2 linked regions of the Litorilinea aerophila genome follow. The protein of the gene in region 2 interacts with the protein of the main gene of each other region in a pairwise test. Links are inferred from orthologs where the notes say so. Each region holds a gene or a part of one and is shown on either strand. Other genes may lie near its edges. The genes, in order: topA and FKZ61_RS01640.

What was found.
Region 1: the proteins of FKZ61_RS01640 (region 2) and topA interact in binary tests that used the Escherichia coli proteins (3 or more experiments, as listed by UniProt). The link is inferred for Litorilinea aerophila from one-to-one orthologs.

Annotation. Positions count from the first base shown.
Region 1 is NZ_VIGC02000044.1:986-12,231, forward strand. What follows is about bases 40-3,145. They hold topA (type I DNA topoisomerase), read left to right. Parts: upstream 40-360; coding sequence 361-2,931; downstream 2,932-3,145. Other genes in these bases: FKZ61_RS22220 (dihydrodipicolinate synthase family protein), read left to right, coding at 40-176; FKZ61_RS22230 (trans-sulfuration enzyme family protein), read right to left, coding at 2,953-3,145. In the rest of the region: more of FKZ61_RS22220, read left to right, coding at 1-39; more of FKZ61_RS22230, read right to left, coding at 3,146-4,218; FKZ61_RS22235 (thiamine pyrophosphate-dependent dehydrogenase E1 component subunit alpha), read left to right, coding at 4,641-5,660; FKZ61_RS22240 (alpha-ketoacid dehydrogenase subunit beta), read left to right, coding at 5,745-6,743; FKZ61_RS22245 (dihydrolipoamide acetyltransferase family protein), read left to right, coding at 6,957-8,498; FKZ61_RS22250 (polyprenyl synthetase family protein), read right to left, coding at 8,553-9,587; fni (type 2 isopentenyl-diphosphate Delta-isomerase), read right to left, coding at 9,584-10,639; FKZ61_RS22260 (SpaA isopeptide-forming pilin-related protein), read left to right, coding at 11,031-11,246. UniProt on the Escherichia coli protein: Releases the supercoiling and torsional tension of DNA, which is introduced during the DNA replication and transcription, by transiently cleaving and rejoining one strand of the DNA duplex.
Region 2 is NZ_VIGC02000002.1:82,693-93,587, reverse strand. The notes cover bases 4,238-6,992. They hold FKZ61_RS01640 (YigZ family protein), read right to left. Parts: upstream 6,048-6,992; coding sequence 5,427-6,047; downstream 4,238-5,426. Other genes in these bases: FKZ61_RS01630 (NHL repeat-containing protein), read left to right, coding at 6,804-6,992; FKZ61_RS01635 (hypothetical protein), read right to left, coding at 6,226-6,516; FKZ61_RS01645 (ATP-binding protein), read left to right, coding at 4,238-5,396. In the rest of the region: FKZ61_RS01665 (PP2C family protein-serine/threonine phosphatase), read right to left, coding at 1-406; FKZ61_RS01660 (STAS domain-containing protein), read right to left, coding at 477-824; FKZ61_RS01655 (glycosyltransferase), read right to left, coding at 910-2,178; FKZ61_RS01650 (dolichyl-phosphate beta-glucosyltransferase), read right to left, coding at 2,250-3,164; more of FKZ61_RS01645, read left to right, coding at 3,438-4,237; more of FKZ61_RS01630, read left to right, coding at 6,993-9,383; FKZ61_RS01625 (LCP family protein), read left to right, coding at 9,679-10,895.

The sequences.
Region 1 (11,246 bases), on a different replicon or contig from region 2:
TGGAAAACCACCCTTTCATGCGCTACATCCTGAAGCGGCGGGGCGTCTTCACCTCCACCGTGGAGCGGGTGCCTGCCGGTCCCCGTGCCCTGGACGCCGACGACAGGCGGGAGATCTCCATCCTGTTGAAGGCCATCGAACAGGACATAGACGCCTATCCCTTTGGCCCCGAGTAGGGGCGGGTACCCTACCCGTCCGGTGAAGGGTCGATTTGAACCATGCCCTCGTACCTGTTGCGGCTTGCGTGCGCCGATTTGTTGTGTAATCCTTGAAAGTGTGCCTATAATAGCCAGTCGCACAGGCGTTGAGGCATGATTGCCGGCCGTCAGGGCCGGTACAGTTCGAGGACAATATCGTTTCATGACCAAACTAGTCATCGTAGAATCCCCGACCAAAGCCCGCACCATCCGCAACTTCCTCCCCCAGGAATACCGGGTGGAGGCGAGTATGGGCCACATCCGGGATCTGCCCGCCTCGGCCAGCGAAATTCCGCCGGCCTACAAAGGCGAGCCCTGGTCCCGGTTGGGGGTAGACGTGGAGCACGACTTCAAGCCCCTGTACGTGGTCCCCAGCGAGAAGAAAAAGGTGGTCACCCAGCTACGCAAGCTCCTGAAGGAGGCGGATGAGCTGATCCTGGCCACCGACGAAGACCGGGAGGGCGAGAGCATCGGCTGGCATCTGACCCAGGTGCTCAAGCCCAAGGTGCCCGTCCACCGCATGGTCTTTCATGAAATCACCCGGGAAGCCATTCTGCAGGCCTTGCAGCAGACCCGGGACATCGACCTGAACCTGGTTCGCGCCCAGGAAGCCCGGCGCATCCTGGATCGGCTGGTGGGCTACACGGTCTCCCCTCTCCTGTGGAAGAAGATTGCCCCCCGGCTTTCGGCCGGCCGCGTCCAGAGCGTGGCCGTGCGCCTGTTGGTCCAGCGGGAGCGGGAACGCCGGGCCTTCCGGGCCGGCACCTACTGGGATCTGAAGGCTTTGCTCAACAAGCGGCCTGACAGCCCGGCCCATCGGTTTGAAGCCCAGCTGGTTTCGGTGGGCGGAGTCCGGGTGGCCAGTGGCCGCGACTTCGATGAAGCCACCGGCCAGATCGCCGAAGGCAAGGAGGTCCTCCTGCTGGATCAGGCCGCCGCGGAGGCTCTGCGGGAACGGCTGCTCCAGGGCGTGTGGCGGGTCACCGGGGTGGAAAGCCGGGAAGTTGAGCGCTCTCCTGCGCCCCCGTTTACCACCAGCACCCTGCAGCAGGAGGCCAACCGCAAGCTGGGCCTGAGCGCCAAAGAGACCATGCGCATCGCCCAGTCCCTTTACGAGAACGGCTACATCACCTACATGCGGACCGATTCTGTCCACCTAAGCGACCAGGCCATCCAGGCGGCCCGGCGCCGGGTTTCGGAACTCTACGGGCAGGAATATCTGACCCGCCAGCCCCGGCGCTATCGAACCCAATCCAAGAGCGCCCAGGAAGCCCACGAGGCCATCCGCCCGGCCGGCGACCAGATGCTGCCCGCCGATCAGCTCCCCATTTCGGGGATGGAACGGCGCCTCTACGAGCTCATCTGGATGCGGACCGTGGCCACCCAGATGGCCAACGCCCGGCTGCGCTTTACCACGGTCACCGTGGAGGTGGACGACGCCGTCTTTCGGGCCAGCGGCCGCCAGGTGCTCTTTCCGGGCTTTTTCCGGGCCTACGTGGAAGGGTCGGACGACCCCGAGGCCGCGCTGGAGAATCAGGAGGCACCCCTGCCCGAGCTGGCAGTGGGCGAAGAGGTGGATTGTCGGGAGTTGGAGGCTGTGGGCCACGAGACCAAGCCGCCGGCCCGCTACACCGAGGCCACCCTGGTCAAGGCATTGGAGGCCGAAGGCATCGGGCGCCCCAGCACCTACGCCACCATCATCGACACCATCCTGCAGCGGGGGTATGCCTTCAAGCAGCGCAAGGAGCTGGTGCCCACTTTCACCGCCTTTGCGGTGACCGCGCTGCTGGAGGAGCATTTCTTTGACCTAGTGGACCTGAACTTCACCGCCAACATGGAGCAGACCCTGGACGACATTGCCGCGGGGGAAAAGGATTGGCTGGAATACCTGCGCCAGTTCTACCTGGGCGAGAATGGGCTGGAGAATCAGGTCAAGACCAAAGAGGCCAACATCGATCCCCGCACGGCCAGCGCCGTCAACCTGGACGACCTCCACGCCGAGGTGCGCATCGGCCAGTTCGGACCCTACGTGGCCAGGGAGACCAACGGCGACCGGGTGACGGCGGGCCTGCCGCCCGACCTGCCGCCTGCGGATCTCTCCGACGAGCTGGTGGAGCAGCTCCTCACCCAGAAGAGCGATGGGCCCCACCAGCTGGGTACGGACCCGGAGAGCGGCCTGCCCGTCTATCTGAAGGCAGGTCCCTACGGACCCTATGTTCAGCTGGGGGATGATGACAACGGCAAGGGGAAACCCAAGCGGGTCGGCCTGCTCAAGGGCATGGAGCCAGAGCAGGTGGACCTGGAGCTGGCCCTGAAGCTGTTGAGCCTCCCCCGGACCCTGGGCAATCATCCCGAGACCGGCAAGCCGGTTCAGGCCGGGGTCGGCCGCTTCGGACCGTATGTGGTGCACGACGGCAAGTTTGCCAGCATCAAACCGCCGGACCACGTGTTGACCATCGAGTTGCCCCGGGCGCTAGAGCTCCTTGCCCAGGCATCCACCCGCCGGGGACGGGGCAGCCAGCAGGTGATCAAAGAGCTGGGGGAGCACCCCGACGGTGGCGTGGTGCAGGTGCTGGAGGGGCGCTATGGTCCCTACGTCAAACACAAGCGCACCAACGCCACCATTCCCAAGGATGTGGATCCGGCAGAGGTAACCCTGGAACAGGCGCTGGAATGGCTGGCCGCCAAAAAGGCCAGCAAGAAGAAGACGACGAGAAGTCGCCGGAAGTCGTAGCCAACGGTCGACAGAATCGATCTAGAGACGATCCAGGGCCTGCTCCAGGTCATCCAGCAGGTCCTGGGTGTCTTCGATGCCCAGGCAGAGGCGCACCAGTTCGTCCCGGATTCCCAGGGCCTGGCATTCTTCGGGCGACAGATCGTTGTAGCCCAGGACAGCGATGGGGCTGACCAGACTTTCCACGCCGCCCAGGCTGGGGCCCACCGTGGGAATCTTGAGCCCATCGATGAAGCGGTGGGCCATGGCGCCATCCCCATCAATTTCAAAGGTCACCACGCCGCCGAATCCCCGCATGGTGGATCGGGCGATCTCATGATCCGGATGATCGTCCAGGCCAGGGTACCAGACCTTGCGTACCTTGGGGTGCCCGGCCAGGAAGCGGGCCACCGCCAGGCCGTTGGCGTTCTGGCGCTCCACCCGCAGGGCCAGGGTCTTCAGCCCCCGCAGGATCAGGTAGGCCGCGTGGGGGTCGACGATACAGCCCAGCATGTTGTGGGCCTGACGCAGGGGCGTCATCAGGTCGTGGCTGCCGATGACCGCACCGGCCATGACATCGTTGTGGCCGGCCAGGTATTTGGTCACGCTATGAACGACCAGGTCGATGCCGTAGTCCAGGGCCCGCAGGTTCATGGGCGTGGCGAAGGTGGTATCCACCACCGTCTTGACCTGGTGGCGGTGGCCGATCTCGGCCAGGCGGGCCAGGTCGGCGCAGCGCATGAAGGGGTTGGTGGGGGATTCGGTGAAGATGACCCGGGTGTTGGGGCGGATGGCGGCCTCAATGGCCTGACAGTCGCCGCAGGGCACCACCGTGGTCTCGATGCCGTAGCGGGCCAGAAACTTCTGGCAGTAGGCCAGGGTGGTGTGGTAGCAGTCATCGGTCATGATCAGGTGGTCGCCGCTGTTCATCAGCAGGAGCAGGGTGCTGGTGACCGCCGCCATCCCGCTGCTGACCAGCATGGCTTCCTGCCCCCCCTCCAGCTCGGCCAGCTTGGCCTCCACGGCCCGCACGGTGGGATTGCCGTAGCGGCCATACTCCTCCCGCAACGGCTCATCCCAGAACATCCGCTCTTCCATATACTCCACCAGGGCCTGGCTGTCCCGGAAGGTGTAGACTGCCGTCTGGACGATGGGGACGGTGAGGCTGTCGTGGGCGCGGTAACGGCGCTCCCCGGCGTGGACGGCCTGGGTGGAGTTGGGGTATCGGGTTTCCGGACGGCCCGACGTCATGCCGTTCTGGCTGGCGGCTGGCAGCTCTGTATCGGTTGAACGCAGATCAGCGGACATGGGATCCTCCCTCGAGCATCTTAATTTGAACCCCTCAAATCTGGCCCAGCATAACACCGACGCCGGACATCTGTAAAATGATCGGGCTCGAAAGTGGGTTGGGCCAGCCGGGGGTGAATGCGCGCAAACAGCAGGTCAAAACCTATCGAAGCAGCCCCTTATATGGTATTATATGGTATAACTTTGCATTGCCTTTGAGCAAGCTGGATGCTGTAATTCCTGACGGCCGAGTGGCCAGACGCTTGCTTTGTCACAAAACGGGAATGTCGCAGAACGAGAGCGGTCGACAGGCCGCTCTCGGGCAACCTGTGCTCCCACATGAACGACCCAACGTCCCTTGCCGTCGGGCAGAGGAACGATTTTATTTTGGGCGACCTTCGCCCGGTTTGTCTACAGAGAATTGGAACGCAAGAGGAGAAACCATGTCCACTTCTGTTGAAGCAGATGTACTTTCCTCCCAGGCTGCCAGCGCCATCGAACCCAGCCACCTGCCCAACGAGACCCTCACCCAGATGTACCGCACCATGTTCTTGATCCGGCGGGTGGAGGAGTCCCTGTTGGAACTGGCCGAGTCGGGTAAGATCGGCGGCGCCATGCACACAGCCATCGGCCATGAAGGTAACGCGGTGGGCGCGGCTGCGGCCCTGCGGCGAGAAGACTACCTCACCTGCACCTACCGGGGCCACCACCACGCCCTGGCCCGGGGCATGGATCCGAAACAGGCCATCGCCGAGGTGTTGGGGCGCCGGGACGGCTTTGCCAAGGGGAAGGGCGGCTCCATGCACTTCATCCAGCCGGAGCTGGGCCTGATGGGCGCCAATGGCATCGTGGCAGCCCAGGTCCCCCATGCAGCCGGCATGGCCCTGGCGGCCAAGATCCGGGGCGAGGACCGCATCGCCATCACCTTCTTCGGCGACGGCGCCATGTACCAGGGGGTCATGCACGAGACCTTCAACATGGCCCAGAAGTGGCGCCTGCCCATCATCTTCTACTGCGAGAACAACCGCTATTCGGAGATGACGCCCATTTCCCGCACATCTTCGGTGCGGGAGCTCTACAAATTTCCCCAGGCCTACGGCATGGAGAGCCTGCAGATCGACGGCAACGATGTGGAAATCGTCCACGCCGCGGTGAGCCAGGCCGCGGCCCGGGCCCGGGCCGGCGAAGGCCCCACTTTCATCGAGGGCCTCACCTACCGGCTGGCCGGCCATATGGCCGGTGACCTGGAAACCTACCGCACACCGGAGGAGATCGACGCCCAGCGGGCCCATGAACCCCTGGTGGTCCTCCAAAACCGGCTGCTGGAACGGGGAGTGGACGAAAAGGTCCTGGCCGATATCCGGGCCGAGGTCGAGGAAGAGGTGGCCGCCGCGGTGGAGTTCGCCCAGAACAGCCCGTGGCCCGATCCGGCCGAGGCGTATACCGACGTCTTTGCCCTTTAACCGAGGCTGGCGTCAACCCACCCCGGTTGACCCGCCTGTCGCGCCGATTCACTGTCGCGCCGATTCAGCAGAGAGAGAAGCATCATGCGAAAGACGACGTACATCCAAGCGATTAACGAAGCCCTGCGGGAAGAGATGCGCCGGGACGAGAGCGTGTTCCTCATCGGCGAGGACGTGGGCCATTACGGTGGTCTCTTCCGGGTGACCCGCAACTTGCTGGACGAGTTCGGGGAAACCCGAGTCATCGACACCCCCATCAGCGAACAGGGCTTCATGGGCATGGCCATCGGCGCCGCCATGGTGGGCATGCGCCCCATCGTGGAGCTCATGTACATGGACTTCATCCTGGTCTGCGCCGATCAGGTGCTGAACCAGGGCGCCAAGATGCACTACATGTCCGGCGGCCTGGTCAAGGTGCCCATGGTCATCCGGGGCCAGCAGGGCGGGGGCAAGCGCTACGGCTCCCAGCACAGCCAGTGCATCGACAGCCTGGTGGCCCATTTCCCCGGCATCAAGGTGGTGGCCCCGGCCACACCCTACGACGCCAAGGGGCTGTTGATCTCCGCCATCCGGGATAACAACCCGGTGCTCTATCTGGAGCACAAAATGCTCTACTTCACCCGGGGCGAACTGCCCGACGTGGGGGAGGAAGTGATCGTGCCCATCGGCAAGGCGGACGTCAAGCGAGAAGGCAGCGATCTCACCCTGGTCACCTTTGGCTACTGCCTGCTCCAGGCCCTGGAAGCGGCCGAGGAGCTGGCCGAGGAGCACGGCATCGACATCGAAGTGGTGGACCTGCGTACCATCGTCCCCCTGGACATGGAGACCGTCCTGGCTTCGGTGGCCAAAACGGGGCGCCTCCTGGCTGTCCACGAGTCCCAGGCCAACTGTGGCATCGGCGGCGAAATTGTGGCCCGGGTCTATGAAGAAGCCCCGCACCTGCTCCAGGCCCCGGCCCGCCGGCTGGGCATGGCTCCTGTCTCCATTCCCGTCTCTCAAACCCTGGAAGAGGAGATCCTGCCCTGGAAGCGCAACATCAAAGCGGCTGTCCTGGAGATGTGGCGCCAGCCGGTGGCGGCCTGACGTGCCGCCCCATCCCGGCGGTCCCTCTAGTACTCCTGTCACGCACCCTTGCGTGATCTACGTCTGCCGGGGTTTACTGGTAAATCCCGGCAGAAATTCGCCGATGGTTTCCACCAGAGGGAGTGCGCCCAGAGGGCACCCGGAATTTCTGCCGTGGTATTTACGCCAGACTGCACGAGTGAGGCAACCTGTACATCATAGCGAGGAAACTTCATGGCGATAGAAGTCAAGCTCCCCGACATGGGAGAAGGTACGGAAGAGGTCACCATCAGCCGTTGGCTGGTCCAGGAGGGAGATGAGGTCCAGGAAGGGGACATCCTGCTGGAAGTGGCCACGGATAAGGTGGACACCGAGGTGCCGGCACCGGCCAGCGGCAAGGTGTTGAAGCTGAACTATGCCGAAGGGGAACTGGTGCCGGTGGACGCGGTGCTGGCCGTCCTCGGCGAGGAAGGGGAAGAGGTCTCCGCTGCGCCTGCTGCCCCCGCGGCCGAGGAGGCTGAAGAGGCCGAAGAAGCGCCTGCCGAGCCCGAGGCTGCGGCGCCCACCGCTGCCAGAAACGGGCAGAGCGTCAAGGCCTCGCCTGTGGCCAAGCGGGTGGCGGCCGAAAAGGGCATCGCCCTGGACACGGTGCCGGGTACCGGCCCGGGTGGTCGCATCACCAAGGAAGATGTGCTGGCCTCGGCCGATGGCAGCCGGCGCCAGGTGCCGGCCGGGGGCGAGCCCTTGCCTGGTGAACTGGCCGACGTGGCCTCCCTGCCGGTACGGCGGCTGGCCGCTGAATACAACATCGATCTGGAGGAAATAGCCGGCGGCCGTCCCCTGAGCAGCCTGACCAAGTATGACGTCCTCAGCGCTGTGGCCAGCCGGGAAGCGGGCCACCCGGTGACCGTGGAGCCTGCCTATCCGTTGACCCCGCCGGCCCGGCCCAGCGCGGCGCCGTCCACGGCCCCTGCCGCGCCGGCCCCCGCCAAGGCTGCCCCTGCTGCGGCCCCTGCGGCCGAAAAGGCAGCGCCGGCCCAGCTCGGCCCGGGCGAGGAACTGGTCAAGCACAGCCGCATGCGCCTGGCCATCGCCCGCAACACCAGCGCCAGCCTCTTCACCGCCCCCCACGTCACCACCATGTGGGACGTGGACATGTCCGCCGTGCTGGCCCACCGCAAGGCCCACAAGGACGAGTTTGCCCGGGCTGGGGTCAACCTGACCATCACCGCCTACCTGATCGAGGCCATCGTGGCCGGCCTCAAGGCGGTGCCCGCGGCCAACGCCACCTGGACCGACGAGGGCGTGATCATCAAGCGCTACTACAACATCGGCATGGCCGTGGCCCTGCCGCCGGACGAATACGGCATGGGCGGCCTGATCGTGCCGGTCATCAAGAACGCCGGCGAGCTCAACCTCATGGGCATCGCCCGCCGGGTCAACGAACTGGCCGAAAAGGCCCGCAAGGGGCAGCTCAGCCAGGAAGACCTGCAGGGCGGCACCTTCACCCTCAGCAACTACGGCACCTCTGGCAGCCGCTTCCAGACGCCCGTGATCGTCCAGCCCCAGGTGGGCATCCTGGGCGTGGGTGCCATCGAAAAGCGGCCCGTGGTGGTCAGCCAGGGGCATCCGCTGGAAGCCAATACCGGCGACTACCTGGCCTTCCTGCCCATGACCACCCTGGGCTTCAGCTACGACCACCGGGTGTTGGACGGCGCCACGGCGGACGCCTTCTGCGCGGCGGTCAAGAAGGCGCTGGAAAGTTACGGCCAATAACCGTCGGGGCGGGTCCCAGGACCCGCCCCTTTTGCATTTCCCACGACCCGCCCCTTACGCGTCCCGGTGCAGCAGCGTCTCCGCCAGCTGCCAGAGTACGGACCCTTGCACACTTCGCCCCAGCCCTTCTTCCAGGGCCTGGCGGGCCTGCCCGTGGTGATGGGCCACCTGTTCGACCGCGTAGGCCCGGCTGCCGGCCTGGGCCAGCAGTTCCATGGCGATAGGCACCTGTTCTTCTGTGGGCGCATCTGCAAAGAGGGCCTGTAATTGGGCACCCACGGCCGGGCTGTTCAGCCCATGGAGCAAGGGCAGGCTCTTCTTCCGCCGCAGGATGTCGTTGCCGGCCGCCTTGCCGGTCACCGCGGGATCCCCCCAAATGCCCAGGATGTCGTCCTGGATCTGAAAAGCCAGGCCCAACGCCTGGCCGAAGCGGCCCAGCGCCTCCTGCTGCGCCGGTGATGCCCCTCCCAGCAGCGCCCCAATCTGCACGCTGGCCCGGATCAGCGCGGCCGTCTTCCCCTGGATCATGCGCAGGTAGTCTGCCACCGTCACCTGCTCCCGCTGTTCGAAATCGATGTCCAGGTGCTGCCCCTCGGTGAGGGCCAGGCAGGTCTGGGTGAACAGATCCAGCGCCGCCAGCACCTGTCCGGCCGGGACACCCCGGCGGGAGAGGCGTTGTACGCCGGCAAAGGCCAGGGCGAACATGGCATCGCCTACATTGATGGCCTGGGGAATCCCCCACAGCTTCCAGACCGTGGGCCGGTGACGGCGGGTTTCGTCGCCATCTTCCACGTCGTCGTGGATCAGCGAGAAGTTGTGGAGAATTTCAATGCCCGCTGCAGCCGGCAACGCCTGAGATGGGTCCCCGCCCACTTCGGCACAGGCCAGCAGGCAGAGGATGGGCCGGAGCCGTTTGCCGGCCGGCGCGGCATAAGGCTGGAAGTGCTCATCCACCCAGCCCATGTGGTAGTGCATCATCCCGTAATGGCCGGCCACCGCCTCCTCCGGGCTGTGGAGGATGGCCCGGAGTTCCTCTTCCAATTGCGGCAGCCAATAGCCCACGAAGCGACCCAGATCCTCCTGCTTCACAGTTTCTCTCCTTCTGGCTGTTGCACCAGCACCCCGGGCTGGCGCAGGGCGGCAATGTTGGCAGCACCGCTGCAGAACATGGCGATGCGCATTTCGGTTTCCAGGATCTCCATCTCCTCGATCACCGCTTCCACCGATTCCACGGCCCGCTTCAAGAAGGGCGAGGCCAGGCCCACCAGGTCGGCGCCCAGGGCCACACATTTGGCGATGTCCTGGCCCGAGCGGATGCCGCCACTGGCAAACAGGGCCACATCCTCCCGGCCCATCTCCGCGCGCACTTGCCGCACGGCCAGGAGGCTATCCGCGGTGGGAATGCCCCAGTCGGCGAAGGAGGCGGCCAACCGCCGCAGCCGCTCGGTGGGCGCGCGGTGCATCTCCACCTGGCTCCAGGAAGTGCCCCCGGCGCCGGCCACGTCGATGGCGCGAATGCCGGCATCGATCAGGCGCCGCGCCGTCTGGGCGCTGATGCCCCAACCCACTTCCTTGGCCACGACCGGCACCGGCAGGGCGCGGCAGACGGCTTCGATCTGGCGCAGGAGGCCCCGCCACCGGGTGTCCCCCTCGGCCTGGAGCACTTCCTGCAAGGGGTTCAGGTGGAGGATCAGGGCGTCTGCCTCCACCATCTCTACGGCCCGGCGGCAGTGCTCCACCGTGTAGCCATAGTTGAGCTGAATGGCTCCCAGGTTGGCAAAGAGGAAGAGGCCTGGCGCCACATCCCGGACCCGGAAGGTTTCGGCGGTGTTGGCCTGTTCCAGGCCGGCCCGCTGGCTGCCCAGGCCCATGGCCAGCCCCCGGGCCTGGGCTGCCTGGGCCAACACCCGGTTGATGCGACCGGCTTCTGGCGTGCCCCCTGTCATGGAGCTGACCAGAATGGGGGCGGAGAGCCGCCTGCCGAAGACTTCCACGTGCAGATCCACTTCGTCCAGGTCCAGTTCTGGCAAGGCCTGGTGTACAAAGCGAAACCGTTCCAGCCCCGTGGTCAACTGTGGGAATTGGACATCTTCCTCCAGGTTAATGCGGATGTGATCCGCCTTGCGGGTTTCAATGCTCAAGATGTCCCCCTTGGATATTGCGCTTGGTTGGCCATCTTTCCCCCAATTTTCTTTCAATTCAGCGTACTGTTTTGCCCAATTTTGCGTCAAACCTGTCAACAGGATGGCGCTCAGTTCGGGTTGAGTATCGGGAAAGGAGTCAATTTCGGCATGAATTTTAGGATTTTGGCGTAACTATTCGTTGGCTTCTACGTCATGGTAAGCGAATCAGGGCAGCCGACGGCCCTTGTGGAGCCCCAGATCGGGGCGGGTTAGACCCACCGCCGGCGGTCAAATTGTAACCGAAGTCCAGCATTTCAGACAGTTTCAAGGTTTTTCCTTCGTTATCAACAGAGGCATTTCAAAACAGAGGCTTTTCAAGCATTTCAAGGGCATAGGAAAGGAGAACTCTATGTTTCCGAACGACGTTGGCAGAGGCCGTCCCTCCCCTGGGGTTTGGCTCTTTGCGACCCTCTCCATGGCAGTCGCCCTCCTGGCCGTGTTGATCTACGCCACGACGACCACCGCGTTGGCCCAGGGCGGCGTCATCGGCGGTACCGCCAGTGGCGATTTCTGCATCGAGGGCCTGGTCATCAACCATGAGGAAGAGCCCCTGGCTGGCTGGGTT
Region 2 (10,895 bases):
CCTGCAGCTTGTCTTCCAGGGCTCCCCGGGCCGTGAGGAAGATCACAGGCACGCCGGCTGTTTCGGGCCACTGCTGGATGGTGTTGCAGATCTCGAAACCGTTCATGCCTGGAAGCTGCACATCCAGCAGGATCAGGTCCGGCGTCGGCATGGATTGCAAGGCCGCCAGGGCGCTCAGGCCATCGGCAGCAGTTGTCACCTGGTAGCCGGCGAAGGTGAGCTCGAATTCAATCCATTCTCGCAGGGAGACGTCGTCCTCCACGATCAGGATATGTTTGGCGGCTTGGGGCTGGCATTGTACCTGCTCCTGGAGCGCCTTCGGGAATATTGCTTCCTGGGGCGCTTCGAGCACTTCCAGGGCGGGGGCAACGGCCCACTGGGTATTGATCTGCTGAATCTGATTCAAACCGAATCTCCCTTCTGCTCTACGGGTTGGTTATCGGACGATGGTAGGTTGGTTATGTTGCCTGGATGGTCTAGCCAGCCTGGACGGCTGCCATCTGTGCCTCTTCGAGGCTGTTAAAAATTCGGAAAGCTTTGTCCAGCCGGGTCAATTCAAAGATGATCCGCACCGGTTGGCGCACGCCACACAGGATCAATTCTCCATCCTGCTCCCGACAGCGTTTCATGGCCTGGACCAGGGTGGCCAGGGCGCTGGAATCGACAAAGTTGACTTCTGAGAGGTCCACAATGATGGTGTGGGCGCCGCTGGCGTACGCCGAGGCCAGCGTCTTCTGGACATGGGGCACCTGGTGGGCATCGAACCGTCCGGCGATGGGTACCACGGCCGTCTGGCTGGTGGGCTGCATCTCGAGCTGGTTCATGGTCGTTCCTTTCCTTTTACGTTCTCTGTTCCCCTGCGTTCTTACAGGCTTGCACGCTTCTTCCCCGCTTTTTCATTTCGGGTATTCATCCTCGGGCTTGCTCTACCTGGCTGCCGGCGCTGGCTGTTCTGACAGGGGCCGGCGTGGTGGCGGTGTGGCGCCGACCCCGTTTGGCCAGTAGCTCCTGAAAGTGCAACACATACCAGTCCAGCACGTCCGCGATGGGAAGGCCCCGGGAGGCCAGGAAGTTGCGCATGCCCATGCTCTGTCGTAGCTCTTCGTCGTCCAACAGGTGGGCGATGGCATCGGCCAGGCTATCGGGATCATTGGGTTCAAAAAACTCGCCTGTGTACCCTTCCTCGGTGATGACTTCAGCAAAGTCGCCGATGTTGGGCAGGGCCACTGCGCACCCATAGCTGCCCGCCTGGTGAAGGACGCCGGAGCTCCCCGTGGTGCTGGTGTAGGGAAAGACCACCACGGTAGCAGAGCGAAAGACGTCGGCCACTTCCTCTTCGGGGACGTAGCCCAGGAACCGCAAGTTGGAGATATGGGCGTAGCGGCGTTTCATCTCATCCAGATACCCCTTGGCATTGGGGCTGTCGGTGCCCGCGATGACCAGTTCCAGATCGCGGTAGCCTCGCTCCTCCAGCCGCTCCAGGGCTTCGACCATCACTTCGATCCGCTTGTAGGTGCCAAACTTGCCAAATGCCATGATCCGGCGAGGCCCTGGCGGCGTTTCAAAAGAGGGCATGGCCACCTGGTCATCAAAGCTGCCATGGGGCGCCAGCAGTACGTTTCGGGCCCGATATTTGGTGCGGAAGATCTCCACATATTTCGGGATGGTCAGGGCCACCAGGTCAGCCTGCAGGAGGGCATAGGTGGCCAGGGTGCCAGCTCCCCGCATGAGCCATTCCAGCACCCGGTGCCGGGCATAGCCTGCGCTGCGGAGGTCCACCGTCTCCATGATGTTGTGCAACAGGACCATGCTGGGATAGCCGGCCAGGCGCACCAACATGGGGGTAATCAGGCCCAACATGGCCGGGATCTTTTTGTCACCAAAGCTGGCAAACTGCAGGTTGAACAGGGCCAGATCCGGCTGGACTCGCTGGATCTGCCGCAGAATTCGCCACGGGTTGGCCGGATCGTTGAATCGCCAGCAGGGCACGATCTCCAGGGTGGCCAGCCCCGGCCGGTCCTCCGGCTGGGGATACGCCTGCCCATGGGGGAGTTCATCCACCAGCAGGGTGAGGTGATGGATCTCCTCCTTGCCTCGCAGGGCACGAACGAAGTGATGGGCATATTCGTTCAGGCTACCCCGTCCTGGGGGATAGGTGGTGATCAAGGCGATGTGCATGGGCCCTCCTCTGTGCCTTTGGTTGAATGGTTCTTTCTCTCCGATATCCGCTCTCCCGCATTAGGTTGCCATCAGCCGTAAAGCCCCCGGTAATCGTTCCATTTGATCTGAAGGATGGCTTTCAGGAAGCGTCGAGCTTCCTTCCATTTGTCCACTTTCGAGCCCGGGGCATCCACCCAGTGGACCGGCAGTTCGGCAATTTTGAATCCATATTTGTGGGCCAGGTAGAGGATCTCCAGGTCGAATGAGAAACCCATGATGGTCTGCTTCTGAAAGATGGCCCGGGCAGCTTCCCGGGTGAATAGCTTGAATCCACACTGGGTATCCCGGATAGTCAGGCCGAGGACCGGGCGAATCAGGGTGCGCAGGACCCGGCTCATGAGCTGACGGAGCCACGTCCGGTGGGCCTCCTGGGCCCCTGCCGCTGCCCGGGAGCCGATAACCACGTCATATCCGTCGTCCATGCACTGCATGAAGCGCTCCAATTCCTCGATGGGGGTTGAATTGTCCGCGTCCATGAAAAGGATTCGGGCGCCCCGGGCGGCCAACACGCCACGCTGCACCGCGCTTCCCTTGCCGCCATTTTGATCCGCCTTGAGAATGCGCAGGTTGGCCAGCTCCAGGCCGGCACAGAGGGAGACGGTGTGGTCCTTGGAGCCGTCATCGGCGACGATCAGTTCCCAGGGGATATCCTGGTGACAAATGTAGGAGGCCACAGCCCCAATCGTCGGCACAATTCGCTCTGCCTCGTTGTAGGTTGGGATGACGACCGACAGATACGGTGTCGTCTGCAACGGTTGGGTCTTCCAGCGAAGATAACGGGCGTAGGGGTCCTCCATCCCTCCGGCCATGGGATGGCTGCCGTAGGATTGGTTCGTTGGCGGGCAGGCGGGATCCGCCACCCCGCCCTCCAGGGTTGGTGCGCCCTGGCTCCAGGCCAGGCCGTTACGGGTCAGCGTTTGGGGTTCCGTTCTCTGTTCCACCATGGCTGTTTCTCCATCCCAGATTCTCTACCGGCTTTCGGCTCCGCAGATTGCCATGGACCGCCATCCGTGGGAGCACAACCGGGCTGCCTCAGGCTCCTTTTATGGTGTACCGAAAGCGCATGCGTAACATCCGCAAATTGGCGTATCCGCTCCGGTCAATTTCTGTAGTCCATACCCTCTCTATTTCTAGTATCATCAAAGCAATGTAGGCAGTGGAGAATCAGGCAGCAATGGTTCGCCCCCCCAACAAGACAATCCAGGTAGGATGCCATCATGGACATGCAGACGATCGAAACATCCGGGCGAACCGCCCCTTCGCCCGAGGCGAAACCCGAAAAGCTCCTGTACGAGCTGTGCCTTTCCATCGACGTCAGCCTGGATGCCCGGGCCATGTTCGCCCAGGCCCTGGCGGCCATCCAGCGTCATCTACACTGTTCCGCCGTCGCCGTCTATTTGCTGGACTCCGGCCTGGGGCCGTGTCGAGCCTTCTGCGCCTTGCCGGAAAGTCCGGCAGAAAACGTAGCCGTACAGGTTGTCGAGCAATTCCTGGCTGGTGGGAAAGGGCAGGCGGCCAGCCCGGTCGCATGGTGGGCATCCCTGCCCCGACAGGGAGAGACTCGGCAGGGTGGGTTCTATCATTTATTGCCTCTGGAGGAGTTGGGCTGGCTGGTGCTCACATGTCCAACAGCGCCCCTGGATGCGGCCCTGCTCCAAAGCCTGGCACCCATCCTGCGCAAGCTGGCCCAGGCCGGCCAGGCCTGCCTTCAGCGGGAGCGGATCGAAGCCGCCTATAGTCAGACCCTGTGGGTGCGCAACATTTATCGTTCGCTGATGGAATCCATCCCGTCCATTGTGCTGGCCATGGATGCTGAGGGGCGCTTTCAGGTGGTGGAAGGTTCGGGACTAAAGCACCACGGCATTGTCCCCGAGGAGCTTTTGGGGCGCTCTGTCTTCGAACTGTACTCCTATTCCGACGTCCTGGAGCACATCCGTGCTGCCTTTGCCGGGGAGACCCGCAGGGTGATGGTACGCTATGATCATCGCAGTTACGATACCATCTACCGGCCGGTGATTCAGCCGGATGGTCAGGTCCACGGGGTTATCTGCGCCGCACACGATGTCTCTGCGCGGCAGGATGCCATCGACACCCTGACGGCAGTACTCAACACGGTGGATGAGGGTGTGGTGACCACAGATGAGCAGGGCGTGATCAACCTGGTCAACGCCCAGGTGACCCACCTGTTTGACTACCCGGCCGAGGAGCTGGTCGGCCAGCCCCTCTGGATCTTACTGGCACCCCTCTGCCGCCCTACCCAACCGGTAACTGATCTGCAGGATTTCCTGGACACCAAATATCGGGAGGATCCGCGCTACTTCCTGGATTTACAGGGGATCACCCGGGGTGGACGGGTCTTTCCCGTGGAGATGCGCATCCAACCCTTTCAACTGGCCGAACGACGTCAGTTTACCGTCTCCATTCGGGATATCACCGAGCGCAAGGAGTACGAACGCCTGCGCGACGACTTCGTCTCGACCGTCTCCCACGAGTTGCGTACCCCGCTGGCCTCCATCATGGGGTGGACAGAAACCCTGCTGACGGAGCACCCGGGTCCTTTGAACGATTTGCAACACCGCTTTCTGGAGATGGTGTATGCGAGCTCCCAGCGCCTGGATAAGCTCATCGAGGAGTTGCTGACGGTTTCACGCATCCAGCGGGGCACGCTGCGGCTCAAGGTGCGCACCTTTGAGCCGCAGCGGCTGGTGCAGGAGGTCTGTCAGTCCCTGGCACCCCAGCTTGCCAGCCGGGGCCTTCAGCTGATTGTGGAGGATGACTGGCCTGCCGGACATCAGGCCGAGGGGGATCCGGAACGGCTGGAGCAGGTGCTCCGGCATCTGCTCAGCAATGCCATCAAGTTCAGTCAGGATGGGCAGGAGGTGCGGGTGCGCTCCCGCTATTTAGATGGCGCGTGGCATCTGGAAGTGCAGGATCAAGGCATCGGCGTATCGGCCGAGGAGATTCCCCTGATCTTCCAGCGTTTTTATCGCGGACAGGCGGCCCGCCAGGGGGAGATACCGGGAACGGGCCTGGGGCTGTATCTGGCCAGGGCTATCGTGGAGGCCCACGGCGGGCGCCTGATTTTTCAGAGTGTCCCAGGCCAGGGCACCCACGTGCAGTGCCACATTCCGGTGCAGTACTCCCCGCCCCAGGAAGTCCCTGCGCCGTCGCGGTGACAGTGAACAGGCCGATGGAGCAGCCCCCATCTAGCCCAGCACATCCACCTCTGCCTGGCCGTGGGTTAACTCGGTCAGGGCCTGGACCAGGGGGGAAGCCTGTTCCTCGGGCACTTTGAGCCGGTAGGTGACCTGGGCCGCATACCCTTCGTCCAGGATTTCGGCTTCGTAGGCCGGCAGGAGTCGCTTCACCGGGGTGACTGCCGCGTAGTCCAACACCACCTGAAGCGTCACCGTCGGCACCTTTTCCACGGTGGGCAAGCTGGCCAGGGCAAGCTGGACGCCGCCGCTGTAGGCCTTGACCAGCCCTCCCTTGCCCAACAGGGTGCCGCCGAAGTAGCGGGTCACCACCGCGGTCACATCGCCCACGCCGCTGTGCAACAGGACGGTCAACATGGGCCGCCCGGCTGTGCCGTGGGGCTCCCCCGCATCGCTCATGCCCACCTGGGCCGTGCTGCCCGGTGGACCTACCACGTAGGCCCAGCAGTTGTGGCTGGCGTCGGCAAACTCCGCGCTGACCTGGGCAATGAAGTCCCGGGCCGCCTCCACGGTGGGGGTGTAGCCCAGGGTGGTGATGAAACGACTCCGCTTGATTTCCTCTTCCACCCGGTGAGTCTGGGCCGGAATCGGGTAGCGACTGCCCGGAGCCATCAGCACGCCCCCCGGCCGACCGCCCCTGGGCCTGAAGCCGGCCCCATTGCCGAATGGGGCCGGCCACCGGTACAATGATGAGACCCTTTTGGCTGGGAAGTCAGAATGACCACGGCGGAAATCTGCCTGCGCTCCCGCAACGGGGTGCTACGGGCGAGTTCCTGCCGGGATTCACGCCTCAATTCCAACGCCCCTCGTCCAGGTCGTCATCATCGTAGTCATCATCGTCGTCATCGTAATCGTCATCGTCGTAATCGTCATCATCGAAGTCGTCATCATCGTCGTACTCTTCGTCCTCGTCTTCGTCCCACTCTTCATCCTCTTCGTATGCCCAGTCCAGTTCCAGTGGATTGACGCTGACGACTTCCAGTTCCGCACCACAGTTTTCGCAGGTGACCTGGAGGCCCAGACGAACCCTGGTGCCCAGCTCAATTTCTTCGTCACATTCAATACAGCGCGCGGTGGCCATGGTGATTTTCTTTTAACCTCACAGAATTGTCATGATCCAGGATAGCCAATGGTCAGCCATAGAACTGCCGGCTGAATTATAGATTTGCCAGGCGAGAATTGAAAAATCCCCGAAAATAGGAAAACGCGGGAAAACGCGGGTGCGTTGACATTCTCTGCCACGCGGGTTAGAATTTCCACGTTTATTCCTGACCGGCCCGGTGGGTTGAATATACGCTGAAAGGCCGGACACGGGACCCCGTTGGCCGTGCTGCTGCATGGTCGACCATTGCCAGGAACACGCTGCCTATGCACTCATCTGGACCGATCACCCATATTGCCTACCTGATGAGTCCCCAGGCCGACCAGCCTGTGGGCGTCCGAGTCGTGGAACCACCGCCAGATACCCGGCAGTTCCAGCGGGGCAATCTATACGCCCTGGTGGAGCTGCCAGCCAACATGCCCGACCGGGAAGCCCTTGCGGACAGGTTGCTGAGCGTCATGCAGCGCACCTACTACACCCTGCGGGGCAGCCAGTCCCAGGTGATGACCGAGGCGGTGCGCCAGGCCTACGCCCTCCTGCGCCAGCATGGGCTGGCACTTCCCAACGTGGACGCGAGCTCCGTCGGCATTCTGTGCGCGGCCCTGCTCCACGATCGGCTGATGGTCGCCACTACCGGGTCTGCCTTCGCCCTGGTCAAAGCCGATGACAAAGTCCACATGTTTCCCTCGGAGCTGATGCGGCTCACCCCGGACCAGCTCCAGGAGGCCGAGCCCCAGGTGGAGGTCTTTCGCCAGCAGGTCCGGGCCCACGACGTGATGTTCGTGGGCGCAGGCGCCTGGCTGGACCGGGTGCCGGTGCGCTATCTGGCTGGCGTGGTGGCTTACGTCACCGTGGACAACTGCATGGACGCTGCCGGTGACCTCTACGCCCAGAGTGGAGGGGCCGACCTGCCCGGCCTGCTGGCCGTGCTGGAATCTGTGGGGTCGCCGCCGCCGTCGGGTACCGGCCCGCGCCCCACGCCGCCCCGCCGTCCCCGGCTGGGCGGGCTGCCCACCAGCTTCAGCACCCTGCCGCCGGTGCGTATGCCGCCTACTGCTCCCCCGACGGGTCCGTCGGCCGTGGCCCCGGTGGCCGCGTCGGCCCCGCCGACTTCCTATTCCTCCGTGGCGCCGGCCGCCACCGCCCGTGCCAGCCCCACGCCCGCGGCTCCAGGCTCCCCCGCAGCGGCCGTAGAGGACATGGATCCACCCCAGACGAGAGAAGACGTCCCACTGCCTGGCCGTCAAAGCGTGGCGCGCCTGGCGGCCGCCCTCCTGGCTGCCCTGCAGGCCGGCTGGTCCCAGCTCCGCACCCTCCTTTCCAGGACCCTGCCGGAGCGCCGACAGGGTGTTGCGGAGACAGGCGACGGGGCGGAGGGGGCCTTCGCGACCCCGGCGGAGGATTTGTCCCCAGCCTTCTCCCCGGGGATGGACCACGACGTCCTGGCCGAAGGGGCAGACCTCCAGGTAACCGACCAGGTAACCGACATGGAGGCAGCAGGCTGGGTGGGGGAAGCCCTCCCGGTTGACGAGGAGGTCGAGGGAACAGGTGAAGCGGAGAGCCCGCCGCCGACGCGCCAGTCGGACGCCGAGGACGGGCAGGCCGATCCCGCCTCGGGGCCGCTGGCCTCCATCCCACCCATGACCTTCACGCCGCCCGCGCCTACCCGGGGCGCCCGGGCGCGTCTCTTCCTCTTCCTGGCCCTGGCCATCCTGGTGTTGGTCCCCATCGCCACCTTTGCCGTCTACTGGGGGGATGGCGCCGACCGTCGGGCCGAGGCGGTCCAGTTGACCGACGCAGCCGAAGCCCGGCTGCTCAGCGCGCGGACGGCCCTGGATTTGGGCGACAAGTCGACCGCCCGCCAGATGTTGGCCGAGGCCCAGGAGTTCCTGCTGGAAGCCATCGCACTGGACGGCCGTGACGAACGGCGTGATCAACTGGCCGCCCAGATTGAACAGGATCTTCAGGATGTGCTCCAGGTTCAGCTCCTCTACGGACTCACCGACCCCATCCTGACCTTCCCCCCCGATGCCTTACCCACCCGCCTGGTGGTCGTCAATGAAGACATCTTTATCCTGGATCGGGGACGACAGGCCATCCGGCGTTATCGTTTTGACCCCGCCCTGGGGGTGGTGGTGGAGCCCGAGGGCGAGCCGGTGATCGCCCAGGGGGATGTGATCCAGGGCACCACGGTGGGCGAACTGGCTGATATGGCCTGGCTGCCCCTGGTGCCGGGCTTTGAGGATCGGGCCAGCCTCCTGGTGGTAGATCGCAACAACCACGTCTTCCGCTACGACCCCCGGGTGGCGGGCCCCACCCGCCTGTTGTTTGCCGGCGAGGAAGACTGGCGCGCCATTGACCAGGTGGAGACCTATCTGGGGCGGATTTATCTGGCCGATGAAGAGACCGGTGAGATCTATCGCTACTCGGCCGGGCGCTACGATGTGGCCCCTCACCTCTGGTTTGCTCCCCAGACCCAGGTCAACCTGGCCGGGTTGGTCTCCATGCGGATCGACGGCGACATCTGGTTCCTGTTCGAAGATGGCCGGCTGCTGCGCTATAACTCTGGCGAACAGGTGCCCTTTTCCCTGGAAGACAGTGTGGGGCTAGCCCAGGAACCCAGCGATCTGGCCATCACCACCCAAGGTCAGGGCTCGATTTTTGTGGTGGACGGGGCGAACCAGCGGGTGTTGGTCTTCGACAAGGAGGGCACCTACCGGCATCAACTCCAGTCCCCCGAAGGGGAGCAACTCCGCGGCCTGACGGGTATTTACCTGGACGAAGTGGCCAAGCAGATGTATCTGTTGACCCGGTCCGGCCTCTACCGACATCCCCTTATCGACTGATCTGCGCATCTGGCATCCTTCCGGAATTCACCGGGCATGACAGTTTTCAAAACAGCAGTCCGGTTTCCTGTCCAGGTTCGTGCTTCTATTGCCCCCCAAACTTGCTCCTTCTCGCCAGGCCTATGCTATAATGAAATTCATTATGGCATGGTTTATGCAGCGTCCTGATTCAACCAACGAGGCGATGGACCGGAAACCGGCGGGTCGTCCACCCGGAGAGCGGACGACCCTTTACCGACGACTTGCCATTGCTGGCTCTGTCTTTTACGTTATTTTCGTCCTGACTTTTGCGCTTTTGCTCAGCAACCGCCTCTACGACTGGGCACGCCTGCGCATCCTCAACAGCTCACCCCTGGCCAATCTGCCCGAGTTTGAGATGTTGGCACCGGCCTCGTTGCAAAGCGTGACCGAGCAACCAGCCCCCGAGAACAACGCAACGGCAGATGCCCAGCAGCAGCCGGAGGTGACGTCCGCCACGGTGGACACACCCAAGCCGGCCATCAACGTGCTCCTGCTGGGCACCGACGGCCGTCCTGGCGAGCAGGACATCCCCCGCACCGATACCATCATCCTCCTTTCCCTGGATCTCCAGAGCGGGACCCTGGGCATGCTCTCCCTGCCCCGGGATCTCTGGGTGCCCATCCCGGGCTATGACATCACCACCAAAATCAATACCGCCTACAGCATCGGCGAGCTGCAGGGGTACCAGGGTGGCGGCGCCCAACTGGTCAAAAATACGGTCAGCAGCTTCATCGGCCAGCCCGTCCAGTACTACGTGATGGTGAATTTCCAGGGGTTTGTGGAGCTGATCGACCTCATCGGGGGCGTGGACGTGATGGTCCCCAAGACCATCCACGATGAGGAATTCCCCACCGATGACTACGGCGTGGAGACTTTCCACCTGGACGCGGGCCTTCAGCACCTGGATGGCGCCACGGCCCTCAAATATGTGCGCACCCGTCACGTCGATGACGATTATGGCCGGGCCCGCCGCCAACAGGATGTGATCCGGGCGGTGGTGGACAAGGTCATGCGCAGCGACATGTTGCCCACCCTGCTGGCCCGGCTGCCCAAGCTGCTCTACACCATGCGCAACAGCATCGACACCGACATCCCCATGCCCATGCAGCTGGAGCTGGCCAACTACATCAAGGATGTCTCCCTCAACGAGGTGCGCCAGTTGGTGTTGGACAATCGCTTCGGTGAGGAGACCTACAGCGCAGAAGGCGCCTGGATTTTGCGGCCGGATCGGGCCAAAGTGCGGGCCGCCCTGGCCGATTTCTTCAACACCGCGGGCCACAGCGGCAACGGCACGACGGTCGCCCAGGCCAGTGCGGACCCGGCCTGGGTACGGGTGGAAATCTTGAACGGCACCGGCGAGCCCGGCGTAGCTGCCCGAACCCGGGAGCTGCTGGAAGCGCGCGGCTGGCAGGTGGTCTCCATCGGCGATGCCGACCGCTCCGACTATGGGCGCACCCTGGTCATCAACTACGGGGTGCCGGACGAGCTGGT